2 regions of the Mesorhizobium sp. B1-1-8 genome follow, and region 1 is predicted to be linked to the other one. Evidence: predicted binding sites of a transcription regulator. Region 1 holds the regulator's gene; the other holds the start of a gene.
What was found. The regulator PhoB, encoded in region 1, activates phosphate uptake and scavenging genes when phosphate is short. The targets are predictions, from matches to a motif close to TGTCATNNANCTGTCAT.
Positions count from the first base shown of each region.

Region 2: the regulator PhoB is predicted to act here: its motif matches at 5,297-5,313, upstream of ppk2 (polyphosphate kinase 2).

Region 1 is NZ_CP083956.1:1,305,996-1,313,586, forward strand. It holds gene pstC (phosphate ABC transporter permease subunit PstC) at 1-323, shown strand, start outside; gene pstA (phosphate ABC transporter permease PstA) at 327-1,178, shown strand; gene pstB (phosphate ABC transporter ATP-binding protein PstB) at 1,175-1,978, shown strand; gene phoU (phosphate signaling complex protein PhoU) at 2,000-2,707, shown strand; gene phoB (phosphate regulon transcriptional regulator PhoB) at 2,727-3,416, shown strand; gene FJ974_RS06465 (ROK family protein) at 3,417-4,661, opposite strand; gene xylF (D-xylose ABC transporter substrate-binding protein) at 4,984-6,024, shown strand; gene FJ974_RS06475 (sugar ABC transporter permease) at 6,167-7,483, shown strand; gene FJ974_RS06480 (ATP-binding cassette domain-containing protein) at 7,498-7,591, shown strand, end outside.
Region 2 is NZ_CP083956.1:3,971,512-3,979,102, reverse strand. It holds gene FJ974_RS19420 (hypothetical protein) at 1-27, shown strand, start outside; gene FJ974_RS19415 (hypothetical protein) at 89-226, shown strand; gene FJ974_RS19410 (DUF423 domain-containing protein) at 270-644, opposite strand; gene FJ974_RS19405 (multidrug efflux MFS transporter) at 681-1,934, opposite strand; gene FJ974_RS19400 (GntR family transcriptional regulator) at 2,055-2,720, shown strand; gene FJ974_RS19395 (DUF982 domain-containing protein) at 2,808-3,041, shown strand; gene FJ974_RS19390 (hypothetical protein) at 3,221-3,373, opposite strand; gene FJ974_RS19385 (hypothetical protein) at 3,571-3,999, shown strand; gene FJ974_RS19380 (aldo/keto reductase) at 4,094-5,137, opposite strand; gene ppk2 (polyphosphate kinase 2) at 5,409-6,329, shown strand; gene FJ974_RS19370 (winged helix-turn-helix transcriptional regulator) at 6,336-7,031, opposite strand; gene FJ974_RS19365 (DUF1330 domain-containing protein) at 7,210-7,536, shown strand; gene FJ974_RS19360 (dihydrofolate reductase family protein) at 7,588-7,591, opposite strand, start outside.

The sequences.
Region 1 (7,591 bases):
CCTGGGAAGTCACGCGGCGGGTGGTCATTCCCTATACCCGCGTCGGCATCATGGGCGGCGTCATGCTCGGCCTCGGCCGCGCGCTCGGCGAAACCATGGCGGTCACCTTTGTCATCGGCAACGCGCACCGCATCAGCGCCTCGCTGTTCGCGCCGGCGACGACGATTTCCGCAACCATCGCCAATGAATTCACCGAGGCCGATGGCTCACTCTACACCTCTTCGCTGGTGGCGCTGGGCCTGATCCTGTTTGTCATCACGTTCCTCATCCTTGCCATCGCACGCTATATGCTGATGCGCATCGACGCCCGCACGGGAGCCTGACCGATGTCGACAGCTGAATCGCTTCATCAGAGCCGCAAGAGGAAGAATGGCGTGATGATGACGCTGTGCGTCGTCGCCGCCGGCATCGGCCTTGCCTGGCTGGCGCTGATCCTCGGCGCACTGATCTACAAGGGCCTGTCCGGCGTTTCGCTGGCCGTGTTCACCGAAATGACTCCGCCGCCCGGCGATGCCGGCGGCCTGCTCAATGCCATCTACGGCAGCGTGGTGATGACCGTCATCGGCGTCGTCGTCGGGACGCCGATCGGTGTCCTGGCCGGGACCTACATGGCCGAATACGGCCGCTTCTCGCGCCTGACGACGATCGTGCGCTTCATCAACGACATTCTGTTGTCGGCGCCCTCGATCATCATCGGCCTGTTCGTCTATGAGCTGATGGTGCGGCCGATGGGGCACTTCTCGGCAATCGCCGGCGCCGTCGCGCTGGCCATCCTGGTCATCCCGGTTGTTGTGCGCACCACCGAGGACATGCTGAATTTGGTGCCGAACGCCTTGCGCGAAGCCGGCACCGCGATCGGCGCGCCGCGCTGGGTCGTCATCCGTTCGGTTGCCTATCGCGCCGCACTTTCCGGCATCGTCACCGGCATATTGCTGGCGATCGCCCGCATCTCCGGCGAGACGGCGCCGCTGCTCTTCACGGCGCTCAACAACCAGTTCTGGTCGAGCAACCTCAACGCGCCAATGGCCAGCCTGCCGGTGACCATCTTCCAGTTCGCTCTCAGCCCCTATGAAGAATGGCAGCAACTGGCGTGGACCGGCGCACTCATAATCACCCTTACGGTTCTTGGGCTGAGCATCTTCGCCCGCAGCCTTACCGGACGCAGAGAGGACAGATGAAACCGATGTTGTCCACCGATTTGAACGTAGCCGACACGACCGTCGAGAAAGCCAAGATCGAGGTCAAGAACCTCAACTTCTATTACGGCCAGTCAAAGGCGCTGAAGGACATCAGCCTGTCCTTGCCGGAGCGCAGCGTCACCGCCTTCATCGGCCCGTCGGGCTGCGGAAAGTCGACGCTGCTGCGCGTCTTCAACCGCATCTACGAGCTCTACCCGAAGCAGACCGCCGACGGCCAGGTACTGCTCGACGGCAAAAACATCCTCGACCGCTCGCAGGACCTCAACCTGCTCAGGACCAAGATCGGCATGGTGTTCCAGAAGCCGACGCCGTTCCCGATGTCGATCTACGAGAACATCGCCTTCGGCGTCAGGCTCTATGAGAAGATCAGCAAGGCCGAAATGGACGGCCGCGTCGAGCAGGCGCTGAAACGCGCAGCGCTTTGGACCGAGGTCAAGGACAAGCTCAACGCCAGCGGCCTCAGCCTCTCGGGCGGCCAGCAGCAGCGCCTCTGCATCGCCCGCACCGTGGCGGTGAAGCCCGAGGTCATCCTGCTCGACGAGCCGGCCTCGGCGCTCGATCCGCTGTCGACCGCCAAGATCGAGGAACTGATCGACGAGTTGCAGGCCGACTACACGATCGTCATCGTCACCCACAACATGCAGCAGGCGGCGCGCGTGTCGCGGCAGACGGCGTTCATGTATCTTGGCGAACTGGTCGAGTTCGACCGGACGGAGAAGATCTTCACCTCGCCTCGCGAGAAGCGCACGCAGGACTACATCACCGGCCGCTTCGGCTGAGTTCACACGAGGACATAAATCATGGCCGAACATACTGTCGCTTCCTTCGACGAGGATCTCGGGCAGATCAGCCGGCTCATCCGTGACATGGGCGATCTTGCCGCGTCCATGGTCGGCGCCTCGACCAAGGCCCTGCTCAATTCCGACAACGCGCTCGCACAGCGCGTCGTCTCCGACGACGCCATCATGGACGCGCGCCAGCGTGAACTCGACGACCGTGCCATCACGCTCATCGCCAAGCGGCAGCCGATGGCAGACGATCTGCGCCACGTGGTCGGCTCGATCCGCATGGCCGGCGACCTCGAGCGCATCGGCGACCTGGCCAAGAACATCGCCAAGCGCGTCGGCTCGGTCGGCATCAGCGCAGCACCCCGCGATCTTTCGCATTCGATCGACTCGATGGCGCAGATGGTGCTGATCCAGGTCCAGGCCGTCATCCAGGAATATACGGCGGGCGACGCCACGGCACTCGCCACGCTGCGCAATGCCGACGAACGCATCGACGTCAAATACACGTCCGTGTTCCGTGAACTCCTGACCTACATGATGGAGGATCCGCGCAACATCACGGCTTGCACGCATCTTCTGTTTTGCGCCAAGAACCTGGAGCGCATCGGCGACCATGTCACCAACATCGCCGAGAACGCCTATTATGTGTTGACCGGCACGCAATTGCCCGCGAACCGTCCGAAGCAGGACGAGACCGCGATGTCGACACCGGCCACCTGACAACAAGGGTAACCTGCCGATGATCGCGCCGCGCATCATGGTGGTGGAGGACGAGGAGCCGCTGGGCGTGCTGCTCCGCTACAACCTCGAATCCGAAGGCTATCAGGTCGAGGTGGTGACACGAGGCGACGAAGCCGAGATCCGCCTGCAGGAGAACGTGCCCGACCTTTTGGTGCTCGACTGGATGGTGCCGGCGGTTTCCGGCATCGAGCTTTGCCGCCGCCTCAGGATGCGTCCCGAGACCGAGCGGCTGCCGATCATCATGCTGACCGCGCGGGGTGAAGAAAGCGACCGGGTGCGCGGCCTCTCGACCGGCGCCGACGACTATCTGGTCAAGCCGTTCTCGACGCCGGAATTCATGGCGCGGATCAAGGCGCTGCTGCGCCGCGCCAAGCCGGAAGTGCTGTCCAGCGTGCTCAAGGTGGGCGATATCGTGCTCGACCGCGAGTCGCACCGCGTCTACCGCAAGAAGAGCGAGATCCGGCTCGGGCCGACCGAGTTCCGGCTGCTCGAGTTCATGATGCGGCATCCCGGCCGGGTGTTCTCGCGCAGCCAGTTGCTCGACAATGTCTGGGGCGAGACGATCTATATCGACGAGCGCACGGTGGACGTGCATGTCGGGCGCCTGCGCAAGGCGGTCAACAACGGCCGCATGCCGGACGTGATCCGCACCATCCGCGGGGCGGGTTACGCGATCCGCGAGGATTGATCAGGCCACGTTCTTGCCTGCCGTGCCAGTTCGCGCCTGCACGCCCGGCGCAAAAATCTCCTGGTCGACGAAGCTCAGCGCACGCATGGCGCAGCCTTCGCGGATCAGCGGCAGTTCGTTCGGCTCGGTGTCGAAGGAGATCGATGTCGAGTGCTGGCCGCCCGCGGTCTGGGCGATCGCCTCGCGCAGCGCCGGCTCGATCAGATCGAAGGCGGCCGCGCTGACGCCGACCATGGCGACAGGTGCGGGATCGATCAGCGCGAACAGGCTGCCGAGGCCGAAGCCCAGCGCCTCGCCCGCCCGCCGATAGGCCTCGCGCTCCGGGCCGTCCTGCAGCCTCGCCTTTGCTGCGAGCGCCCGCATGTCGGCATCGCCGACATCGACCGGTTCGGCGTCCTCGCTCATCTTCATGGCGCTGCGCCAGATGGCGTAGTTGCCGGCATAGGCCTCGACGCAGCCGCGCCGCCCGCAGCGGCAGAGCGCGCCGCCCGGCCGATGGATCATATGGCCGAACTCGCCGCCCGAGGAATGCGTGCCGGTGAAAAGCTCGCCCTTCAGCACCAGGCCCATGCCGATGCCGTGCGACAACAGGATGGCGATGAAATTGTCGCGGTAGCGGTCGGGATCGCGCCATTGCAGCGCCACCGCCATCATGTTGCAGTCATTCTCCATGGTGGCCGGAATGCCGAATTCCTTCTCCAGAATGTCGGCAAAAGGGATGTCGGTCAGTGGCGTGATCGGCGACCACAGCATGGCGCGGGCATGGGAATCGGTGATGCCCTGGATGCCCATTGCGATGCGGGCGACGCTGCCGATGTCGAGGTCCGGGTCCTCCAGCCGGCGCCGGACTATGCCAACGCATTCGCCGATCAACGCGTCGCGCGATATCGTCAGCGTGTCGAGGCGCCGCTGCTCCTCGGCGACGACCTGGCCCGTATAGTCGATGACGGCGACCGAGAGGAAATTCAGCGACAGCACCACGGTCACTACCGCGGCGGCTTCCGGATTGAGGGCAAGGCCGACCTGAGGCCGCCCGCGCTTCAGCGAAGCGGTCTCGCTGGACTTGCTCTCGGCAAGAATGCCTTCCTGGATCAGGTCGGCGGAGATTGCCGAAATGGTCGAGTGGCTCAGCCCCGTGGTGGCGGCGATCTCCGTCCGCGACGGCTGGCCGACCCGGCGCACGGCCGAAATCACCATGCCGCGGTTGCGCCGGCGCAGATCGTCGTGGCGGATTCCGACCGACATGGCTTCGCATTTCCTCCCGGTCATCGCGGCCTTGTGATGATGCATGGGCCGTCGGCGATGCGCCAGCGGTTCAGTTTTGTTGGAAAACCGCCGAACCGCAGTAGTTTTTTGTTTTTGCTCCAGGATAGTGGCAGAAGCCAGTAGAGCTGTCATTATTTATTGCGGCACTCGAAAAAAGTTTCGAGCCGATCAGAAACCATCAGAATCGCAGTTGACAGGGCTATTGCCCCGGGTCAGTATTTTTTTTGAGGCTCGAAAAAAGCCTCTGTGCCGGCCTACGGGCCAGTCTGGTCGCGCCGCACAGGGCGCAGGGAGGAATATCATGAAGAAATTCGCAGCCGCCATACTGGCGGGTGTTGCCATGTCGCTGACGTTGGCGTCGGTCGCCGAGGCGAAGGACAAGGTGATCGGCGTTTCGTGGTCGAACTTCCAGGAAGAGCGCTGGAAGACGGATGAAGCGGCGATGAAGGCGGCCATCGAGGCCGCCGGCGACAAGTATATTTCCGCCGACGCGCAGTCCAATCCGGGCAAGCAGCTGACCGACGTCGAAAGCCTGATCTCGCAGGGCGCCAATGCGCTGATCATCCTGGCACAGGATGCCTCGGCAATCGGCCCGGCGGTGCAGAAGGCGCTCGACGAGGGCATCCCGGTGGTCGGCTATGATCGCCTGATCGAAAACAAGGATGTGTTCTACCTGACCTTCGACAACAAGGAAGTCGGACGCATGCAGGCCCGCGAGGTGTTCAAGGTCAAGCCGGAAGGCAACTACGTCTTCATCAAGGGCTCGGGCGCCGATCCGAACGCCGATTTCCTGTTCGCGGGCTCGATGGAAGTGCTGAAGGCGGCAATGGACAGCGGCAAGATCAAGAATGTCGGCGAGGCCTATACCGACGGCTGGCTGCCGGCCAATGCGCAGAAGAACATGGAGCAGTTCCTGACCGCCAACGACAACAAGGTCGACGCGGTGGTGGCGGCCAATGACGGCACCGCCGGCGGCGTTGTCGCGGCGCTGACGGCACAGGGTCTTGCCGGCACGGTGCCGGTGTCGGGCCAGGACGGCGACCACGCGGCGCTGAACCGCATCGCGCTCGGCACCCAGACCGTGTCGGTGTGGAAGGATGCGCGCGAGCTCGGCAAGAACGCCGCCGAGATCGCCTCGCAGCTCGCCGACGGCAAGAAGATGGCCGACATCGCCGGCGCCAAGGACTTCACGACGCCCGGCGGCAACACCGTCAAGTCGCTGTTCCTGACCCCGGTCGCCATCACCAAGGACAACCTCAACGTCGTCATCGACGCCGGCTGGATCAAGAAGGACGAGGTCTGCGCGGGCGTTGCCGCCGGCAGCGTCGCCGTCTGCAACTAAGTCGGTTAATCCCGATCGATCTCGACGCCGCGGCCTGAAAACCGCGGCGTTTTCTCAAAAAATTGTATTTCTGCGTACGGCCGATAGCTTCTAGGCTGTGGTCCGGCATCCGCGTCAGACGGCAAGCCGCTGGGAGGAAACCATGACCGATACGACGTCCACCCAGCAGGCCGACACCGCACGTGCTTCCGAACTCGGCGCGGTGGCCCGGTTCCTGAAGGCGACCGAGATCGACACGCGCATGCTCGGCATGATCGGCGCGCTGCTGGTCATCTGGATCGGCATACACATCTTGTCGGGAGGCCTCTTCCTGACGCCGCGCAATCTGTGGAACCTGTCGGTGCAAACCTCCTCGGTCGCGATCATGGCGACCGGCATGGTGTTAGTCATCGTCATGCGCAACATCGACCTTTCGGTCGGGTCCGTCGAAGGCGTGGTCGGCATGATCATGGGTGTGGCACAGGCAGAATTCCTCGTTCGAGTGATCGGCTTCCAGCTCGGTAATCCCTGGCTTTGGATTGTAGCGCTGGCCGTCGGCGTCGTGCTTGGCCTCGTCATCGGCGCGTTCCAGGGTTTCATCATCGCCTATATGGAGGTCCCGGCGTTCATCGTGACGCTGGGTGGCCTGCTGGTCTGGCGCGGCATGGCCTGGTTGATAACCAGCGGCCGCACCGTTGCGCCGCTCGACGCCACCTTCCAGCTTATGGGTGGCGGGCCGCGTGGCTCGATCGGCGGCCCAGCCAGCTGGGTTGTTGGCGTCGTTGCCTGTGCGGCGGTGGCCTTCATGCTGTTCAATGGCCGCTCGCAGCGCAAACGGTTCAAATTCCCGCTGCGTCCGATCTGGGCGGAGATGTTACTGGGCGCGGTCGCCTGCGCCGCCATCCTTGGCGCCGTCTGGATCGCCAATTCCTATCCCTGGCCGGTCGGCATCGTGCGCCAATACGCCGAGCAACACGGCATCGCGATTCCGGAAGGCGGGCTGTTCATCGCGCATGGCATCGCCATACCGGTGCTGATGGCAGTGGCGGTCGGCATCGTCATGACCTTCATCACCAAGCGCACCCGCTTCGGGCGCTATGTCTTCGCCATCGGCGGCAATCCGGAAGCTGCTTCCCTCGCCGGCATCAACACGCGCTGGGTGACAATGAAGGTGTTCATGATCATGGGCGTGCTCGCCTCGATCAGCGCGGCGATCTCGTCGGCCCGCCTCAATGCATCGACCAACGCACTCGGCACGCTGGACGAGTTGCTGGTGATCGCGGCGGCGGTCATCGGCGGCACGTCGCTCGCCGGCGGCTCCGGCACGGTGTTGGGCGCCATGCTCGGCGCGCTGCTGATGCAGTCGCTACAGTCCGGCATGGTGCTGCTCGGCATCGATTCGCCGCTGCAGAGCATCGTTGTCGGTGCCGTGCTCGTCGTCGCCGTTTGGCTCGATACCGTCTATCGCAAACGGGTCTAGGAGGAAAGGCGATCATGGAAAAGACTGCTCCCACGAGCACCCCGCTGGTCGACATGCGCAACATCTCGATCGCCTTCGGCGGCATCCGCGCCGTCGACGACGCGTCCG
Region 2 (7,591 bases), 2.7 Mb from region 1:
TTTATCGTGGAGCGCAAGCGCGGCTGAGTGTCGAATCTTTTTCGGGTCGATAGATTGTATCGATTCAATTTCAGGCAGGAGAGCAGTCATGCATCCGATCAGTCAACTGTTTCAGGATATTTATCGCAACTATTGGGGCATCTCGCCGGCGGCCGAGCGGCCGGAACGGCGGCGTGCCGCGGAGCCGGCGACGCGCAAGCGGGACCTGCGCCCGGAGCGCAGGTAGGGTCGGTGCAGGCGTGCTTTGCCATGCGGTTCCAAGCTGCGATCTAGCGGCGGGGGCGCCACAGCGCCGAGACTGCGATCGCCAGCCAGCCGGCGATCAGCAAGGTGCCGCCGATCGGCGCCGATAGCGGAAACAGCCGCGATCCGAGGAAATCGCGGGCGATGAGATCGCCGCAAAACAACAGCAGGCCGACGAACAGCGCCAGGCTTGCAATTCTGAGGCACCGGTTGCCGCCAGCAAGGCCGACGGCGACGAAGACCGGCGCATGCATCAGCAGGAAGTTCGCTGCCGTGGCGGTAAAGGCGCCGCCGCGATGCGCGGCCGCCGCCGACAGTGCCACGCCCGCCGCGCCGACGAGCCCGCCGGCCAGCACGAGGATTCGGCTGTCGCCGTTCGACGGTTGCTCGGCGAGGCTCATCCGGATGCTCCGTGCTTGTGGTGATCGGCAGCCCTTTCAGGACTCACCGGTTTCCAGCAGCATATGCCGCGCCCGCCGCGACTGGACAATCCAGTTGTAAGCAGCGCCCAGCGCCATCAGTACCGAGGTGCCGAGAAACACCGCCCGCATGCCGAAATGCCCGCCGACGAAGCCGCCGGCCAGCGGCCCCGCCACCTGTCCGACATATTGCGCCGAGATCGCCAGGCCCAGCACATTGCCGCCGACACCGTCCGGGATGTTGTGGCGGATGACGCTGGTGATACAGGGCAGCAGGCCGCCAAGCGCCAGGCCCATTAGGAACCGCAGCCCGATCAACTGCCAGCCTTCGGTGACGAAAGCTTGTGGAACAAGCAGCAATGCCGACACGGCCAGCGCGCCGACCACGACATTCCAGTGGCCGACACGGTCGGCGAGTTTGCCAAGCCATGACGCCGACAGGATGGTGCCGAGCGCAGCCGCCGACATCACCACGCCGGCAACCATCGTCACCCGGCTCTGGTTCTCGATCAACTGCTGCACATAGACGGTGATGATCGGCTCGATCGACATGGTGGCGAAGGCGAGCAGCATGCCGGTTGTCAGCATGGCGACGACCGGACGCTTGTCGGGGATCTGCGACCAGCCGCTTTTCGGCCTTGGATTGGAAGCGGCTTCCGCCGCTGGCGGATGCGGGTTTTCCTTGATTAGCAAGGTCGTCGCCAGGAAGGCAAGAAAGATGGCGCCACCGGAGAGCAGGAAGGTGGCGCGAATGCCGATTGCCGGCGGCAAGGCTCCGCCGAGCAGCGGCCCAACCAGCGACCCGGCCGTGATGCCCGCCGACAGCACGCCGAGCGCCCAGCCCGAGCGATCCTTCGGCGTCTGCATGGCGACAAGGATGGTCGATCCCGAGGAATAGCCTCCGGCAAAGCCGATCAGCAGTCTCAGCAGCACCAATTGCCAGACCGACCCGACCATGCCGGTCAGCGACATGCAGATCGCCATGCCGAAGCTGGCGCGCACCAGCATCAGCTTGCGGCCATAGCGGTCGCCGAGCCGGCCCCACAGCGGCGCCACCAGCGCCGCGGCAAAGAAGGTCGCGCCATAGGCGATGCCCGACCACTGCACGATCGCCGCATGGCCCACGGCGCCAAGCTGTTCGACGTAGAGCGGCAGGAAAGGCAGCAGCAGCGTCATGGCAATCAATATGCTGAACGAGCCGGCGAAGCAGACGGCGAGGTTGCGCCGCCAGTGGATGTTGTAATCGCTCTGTTCCGCGCCGCTCTCAGCCATTTCCTGCCTGCCCCGGACATCCGGGATTGTTCCGGATACCGTTTTGGGATACCAAATCGGTATCCGTCATGGACCCCCAACCCGGCCGCTGTCAATGCGGCTCCGAAAAGCGGAACGACAATGTCGCAGATGCAGAACGTCGAAAGGCAGCTTCGCGAGATGATCCTCGGTCTGGAAATCGGCCCGGGCGAGCGGCTGACCGAACGCTGGATCGAAAGCCGCTTCGGCGCCTCGCGCACGCCGGTCAGGGCAGCGCTGCTGCGCCTGGAGACGGAAGGATTGGTCGGCCGCGACGGCCGCGGCTGGACGGTGGCGCCGATCAACCTTGCCGAATTGGCGCAGATCGCGGTCTACCGCGAGGCGGTCGAGGTCGCGGCGGTCCGGCTGACCGCGGCGCTCGAGGACCGCAGCGCCGTCGAGGTGATTGCGGCGATGCTCGACTCCTGCGACGCCGACACGCCGCGCGAGGAATGGCATCGCGTCGGCATGGATTTCCACATCGAGCTGGCCAGATTGTCGGGCAACGAGTTTCTGCTGAGAGCCGTGCGCGATGCGATGACCAGGCTGTCGCGCGCCCGCTGGCTGGAAGTGCGCGACGAGCGGGCGCTTGGCCGCGCCTGGGCCGAGCATCACGCCATCCTGGCAGCCGTCAGGGCCGGCGACGCCGACGGCGCTGCGCGATTGCTCTCGGCCCATATCGCCGGCAGCCGCGACCGGCTGGTCGCTTCGCTGCGCGATGACCGTCGCGGCTTGCGCGCCAGGGGCTTTGCGGTCGTCGCCGCCTGATTGTGAGCGAAGGCGGTTTTAGGGCCTCGCTTCGCCGGCGCCGATGGCGTAAGAGCGGCGATGGAAAACAATCGGTTTGAAGTACCCGTGACCGTGAAGTCGGCCACGGGCGGGGCCAACCAGCTTTTGCGTACGGCTCGCGAGGCGTCGGATTATCTGCTCAACAGCTGGCCCGGCAAGCGCGGTCCTAGGCATCGCGAAGCGTTGCAGGCCTGCCACGATGCTCTCGCCGGCGACAAGCCGGCGATGATTGCCAGGCGCGCCTTCATCGCCGCTGCTCGTGAAGGGAACGTCTTCGTCAGCGACAAGGCGCCTGCCTAAAGCCCGAAAGTGTGCAGCGGTTTCGGGACAAAGACTGCTTAACAACAAAGACCTAAAGCATGTTGCGTGAATCTTTTTCACGCGACGTGCTTTAGCACGGTTCGGTCCCGGATAGGGTCTCACCGAACCGTTCTGGCAGCGCTATTTCGGGGCCGGCCGATCGCCGGCAGGCGGCCGGGCTACTTGGCCGTTTCCCCTTCGGCGTTGGTCTTGTCTTCGGGTTTCGAACGCTCCCTGGCTGCGACCTTGGCCGCCAGCTTCTCGGCCTTCTTCGCCGCCTTCAGCCGATCGCGCTCCTTACGTTCCTGATCGTAGTTCGGTGCTCGCGCCATATCGCTTCCTTTCATTGTGCTTGGCCCTGCCTAGGTGCATTGGACGGCAAACACAACAAGCATCGCGACGCGATCGGCGTGCATGGGATCGATCGGCCCGCGCGATCCAGGCTTGCAAGTTGGCTGGCACAATGGTGTAGGGAGCGCCGGGGTACGGTTCAAAGAACCGTTGATTGGGTTTCTGAATCAATTAACGCATGGCCACGATTTCACGCACCGCCGCAAAGGCGTTCTACTATGCGCGCAATTTCGCGCGCGACGCTGCTCCTCAGGCCTTTTTCCGCAGTCGGCTGACCAGCCGGCTGCAGCAGGCGCGGCTGTCCGATAAATCGGTCCGCGACCGGGTGAATTACTACAACAAGCTGGAGGAACCGTTCGTCCCGAGTCCGGCCGCGGTACCCGTCAACCGGCTGCCGTTTTCGCCCAGCATGTATTATTACGATCTCAAGGAATTCGCCCGCTACTTCGATCCCGGCCTGCTTGTCGACCTCGAATTCGGCGACGTCACGGGGGTGCCCGGACGTTCCCTCGATCGTCAAGGACCGGCCAATTCGCGCCGACAACGCGAACGCCGTGCTGATGAAGCTCGACAAATTCCGGCATTTCAACATGCCGGCCGACCGTGAGCGCTTCGCCGACGCTGCTCGTCCTCTACAAATATTTCGCGCTCAGCGGCCAGATTAAACCAGACCCCGAAATCTGGCGTTTTATCGCGGGCTCTCAGATGTCGCTGCGGTCGAGCACCAGATCGGCCCGGCCGAAGCGGTCCCTGGCCGTGAATTGCTGGTGCCAGTAGGGATAGAGCACCGGCGGCCGGCTGACGGCGTCAAGTTGCTGTCGCTCCTCGGTGGTCAGCGCCAGGGCAGCCGCGGCAAGATTGTCCTTGAGCTGGGCTTCGTTGCGGGCGCCGATCACCAGCGAACTGACGGCAGGGCGGCCGAGCAGCCAGGCCAATGCCACCTGCGCTGCGGACACACCCCGTGCGCTGCCGATCTCGACCAGTTGATCGACGATCCGCCACAGCCGGTCCTCGTCGCGGATCGGCGGTTCCGACCAGCCGGCGAGCTGGCGCGCGGTCGGGCTGTCGCGGCGGTATTTTCCCGAGAGCAGCCCGCCGGCAAGCGGACTCCACACCAGCACGCCGAGGCCCTGGTCGACCGAGATCGGCAGCAATTCGTATTCGGCCTCGCGCGCCTCCAGCGTGTAGTGGATCTGCTGGGTGACGAAGCGCGGCTGATGGCGGCTGTCGCTGATCGCCAGCGCCTTCATCACCTGCCAGCCGGAATAGTTGGAGCAGCCGACATAGCGCACCTTGCCCTGGCCGACCAAAGTGTCGAGAGCCGCGATCGTCTCCTCGAGCGGCGTGAGGCCATCCCATTCATGCAGGAAATAGATGTCGATGACGTCGGTCTTCAGCCGCCTCAGGCTCATCTCGCATTCGCGGATCAGATGATGGCGCGACAGGCCTTCGTCATTGGGTCCGGTACCGATCCGCATGCGCGCCTTCGAGGCGATCAGCACGTCGTTCTTGCGCTTGCCGCCGAGCGCCTCGCCGATGATCTCTTCCGACAGGCCGTTCGAATAGACATTGGCGGTGTCGATGAGGTTGATGCCGGCATCGATGCAGGTATCGATGATGCGCCTGGCTTCCGAGAGATCGGAATTGCCGACGGCCGCGAACGGGCCCGCCCCGCCGAACGTCATGGTGCAGAGCGTCAGTGTCGAAACCTTCAGGCCGGAACGGCCAAGCGTGCGGTATTCCATGTCGGTCCTCGCGATTTCGTTGAAGGGACGCGCCGCCATCGGCGGGGTCGGAATGAGACAAGTATTTGTAGGACAATTGCCGCGTCTTGTCGCCCCCCGCGGAACCGTGGCCCAATCACATCGCATGGCCGGGCGGCAGCGATGCCGGCAGCGATTTCCTGCAATAAAACCGTCACCGCCGGTCTATATTGAAGTCGGCTCAGGACGGGTGCCCGTCGCCGCGGCGCACCGTCCTCCCGACAGAGGCAGGCTGGCACGCGGAGCATCAGAGATGAACGAGACCAAACCGAATTCCGGGGCCAAGGACTGGCTGGAAGCGGAACTCGCCGACACGCTCGACGAGGACTATGAGCTGGAGCTGTCGGAGCCGGCGCTGTCGCTGGAGATCGCCAAGATCTACAAGCAGTCGCATCCGCCTTCGATCGAGCGCATGCAATATTTCCGCGACCTGCTGAGGCTGCAATCGGAACTGATCAAGCTGCAGTCCTGGGTCGCCTATCACAAGAAGAAGCTGGTGGTGATCTTCGAGGGCCGCGACTCCGCCGGCAAGGGCGGCGTCATCAAGCGCATCACCCAGCGCCTCAACCCGCGTATCTGCCGCGTCGTGGCGCTGCCGGCGCCGACAGAGCGCGAGAAGTCGCAATGGTATTTCCAGCGCTATGTGCCGCATCTGCCGGCCGGCGGCGAGATCGTGCTGTTCGACCGCTCCTGGTACAACCGCTCCGGCGTCGAGAGGGTGATGGGTTTCGCCACCCCGGATCAGGTGGAAGAGTTCTTCCATGACGTGCCGGAATTCGAGCGCATGCTGGTGCGCTCCGGCGTCACGCTGGTGAAATACTGGTTCTCGATCACCGACGAGGAGCAGCAGATGCGCTTCCTTATGCGCATCCATGATCCGATGAAGCAGTGGAAGCTGTCGCCGATGGACCTGCAGTCGCGCGTGCGCTGGGAGCAGTACACCAAGGCCAAGGAAGAGACTTTTGCCCGCACCAACATTCCGGAGGCGCCGTGGTTCATCGTCGAAGGCAACGACAAGAAGCGGGCGCGGCTGAACTGCATCGACCACCTGCTGCAGCAGATGCCTTACGAGGAGGTTCCGCATGAGGAGATCACGCTGCCGGAACGCGTCTTCAATCCGGAATATGAGCGCCAGGTGCTGCCGCGCGAGCTCTACGTGCCGGCGAAATACTGACGCCGATTATGCGGCAGCCCGTTTCGGCATGACCGCGAACGGGCTGAGGCCGAGCCACGTCTGCATCTTGGCTGCGATGTCGAGGTCTCCCGTCAGCGCCACTTTGTCGCGCTCCTTGTGGACCGTCGTCAGCCCCATCCAGATCGACGTCATGGTGCACAGGTCGGTCGAGACATAGAGATCGACCTCGAATCCCGGATCGTACCAGCAAAGGTCGACCTCGCCGTGCTTTTCGACGATCAGCCACCACGATCGTTTCGACGCCGGCAGGTCGTGATACAAAAACTGTATCACCGTGCGTCCATCGGGCAGCGGACTGGGGTTCAGGTTGCGGCGCATGTCCCACATCAAGAGCGACGGATCGAGGTTCTTGAGCGACAGCCTGGCTTCCACCCATTTTTGACCCCAGAACCCCATCGCCTCGACCACCGGGCGCAAATCCTTGCCGGCTTCGGTGAGCCGGTATTCGAAAATGCCCTTCTCAGTCGCCAGCTCCGCCCGTTCGACGATGCCGGCGGTCTCGAGTTCCTTCAGCCGCTGCGACAGCAGCGTCGGCGACATTTTGGGGACGCCGCGGCGCAGGTCGTTGAAGCGCGTCGATCCCGCCACCAGCTCGCGCAGCAGCACCATCGTCCAGCGCGTGCATAAGAGTTCCGCTGCCATCGAGAGCGGGCAAAACTGCTTGTATCCGGCTTGCGTCATCTGTTGGCCCCCGTCGTTGAGCCGAACCATAGGCGCTAACCGCCCCTGCAGCCAGTACAGAAGCTGTACCGGCATGCCCGGTACAGATCGGTGACTGGAGCGGTCCGGCGTTGTCGTGGGAGGCAGCGGTCACGTCACCGGGCTTTTCGGTGCCGAACAACAATGGAGACTTACGACCGTGACTGTGTATGTGATTGCCGACATCAAGGTGAAGGACGACAAATGGGTGCCGGCTTACGCGGCCTCGGTGCACGATCTGGTGCACAAGCATGGCGGCCGCTATCTGGCGCGCAGCGGCAATGTGAAGACGCTCGAGGGCAAGCCGCTCGACACCAGCCTGATTGCCCTGATGACATTTCCGTCGGCAAAGGCGGCGGAATCCTTCACCACCGATCCGCAATACGCGCCCTACGTCGCTGCGCGTCAGGCCGGCAGCGACAGCCGCTTTCAGCTGATCGACGACACCGACCTGGCCGGGACGATTTCCTATCTGCCCAAGGGCTGAGCAAAAAGCCGGAACGCGGCAAATCCGCGTTCCGGCGATCTCCCGTCGGCCTCAG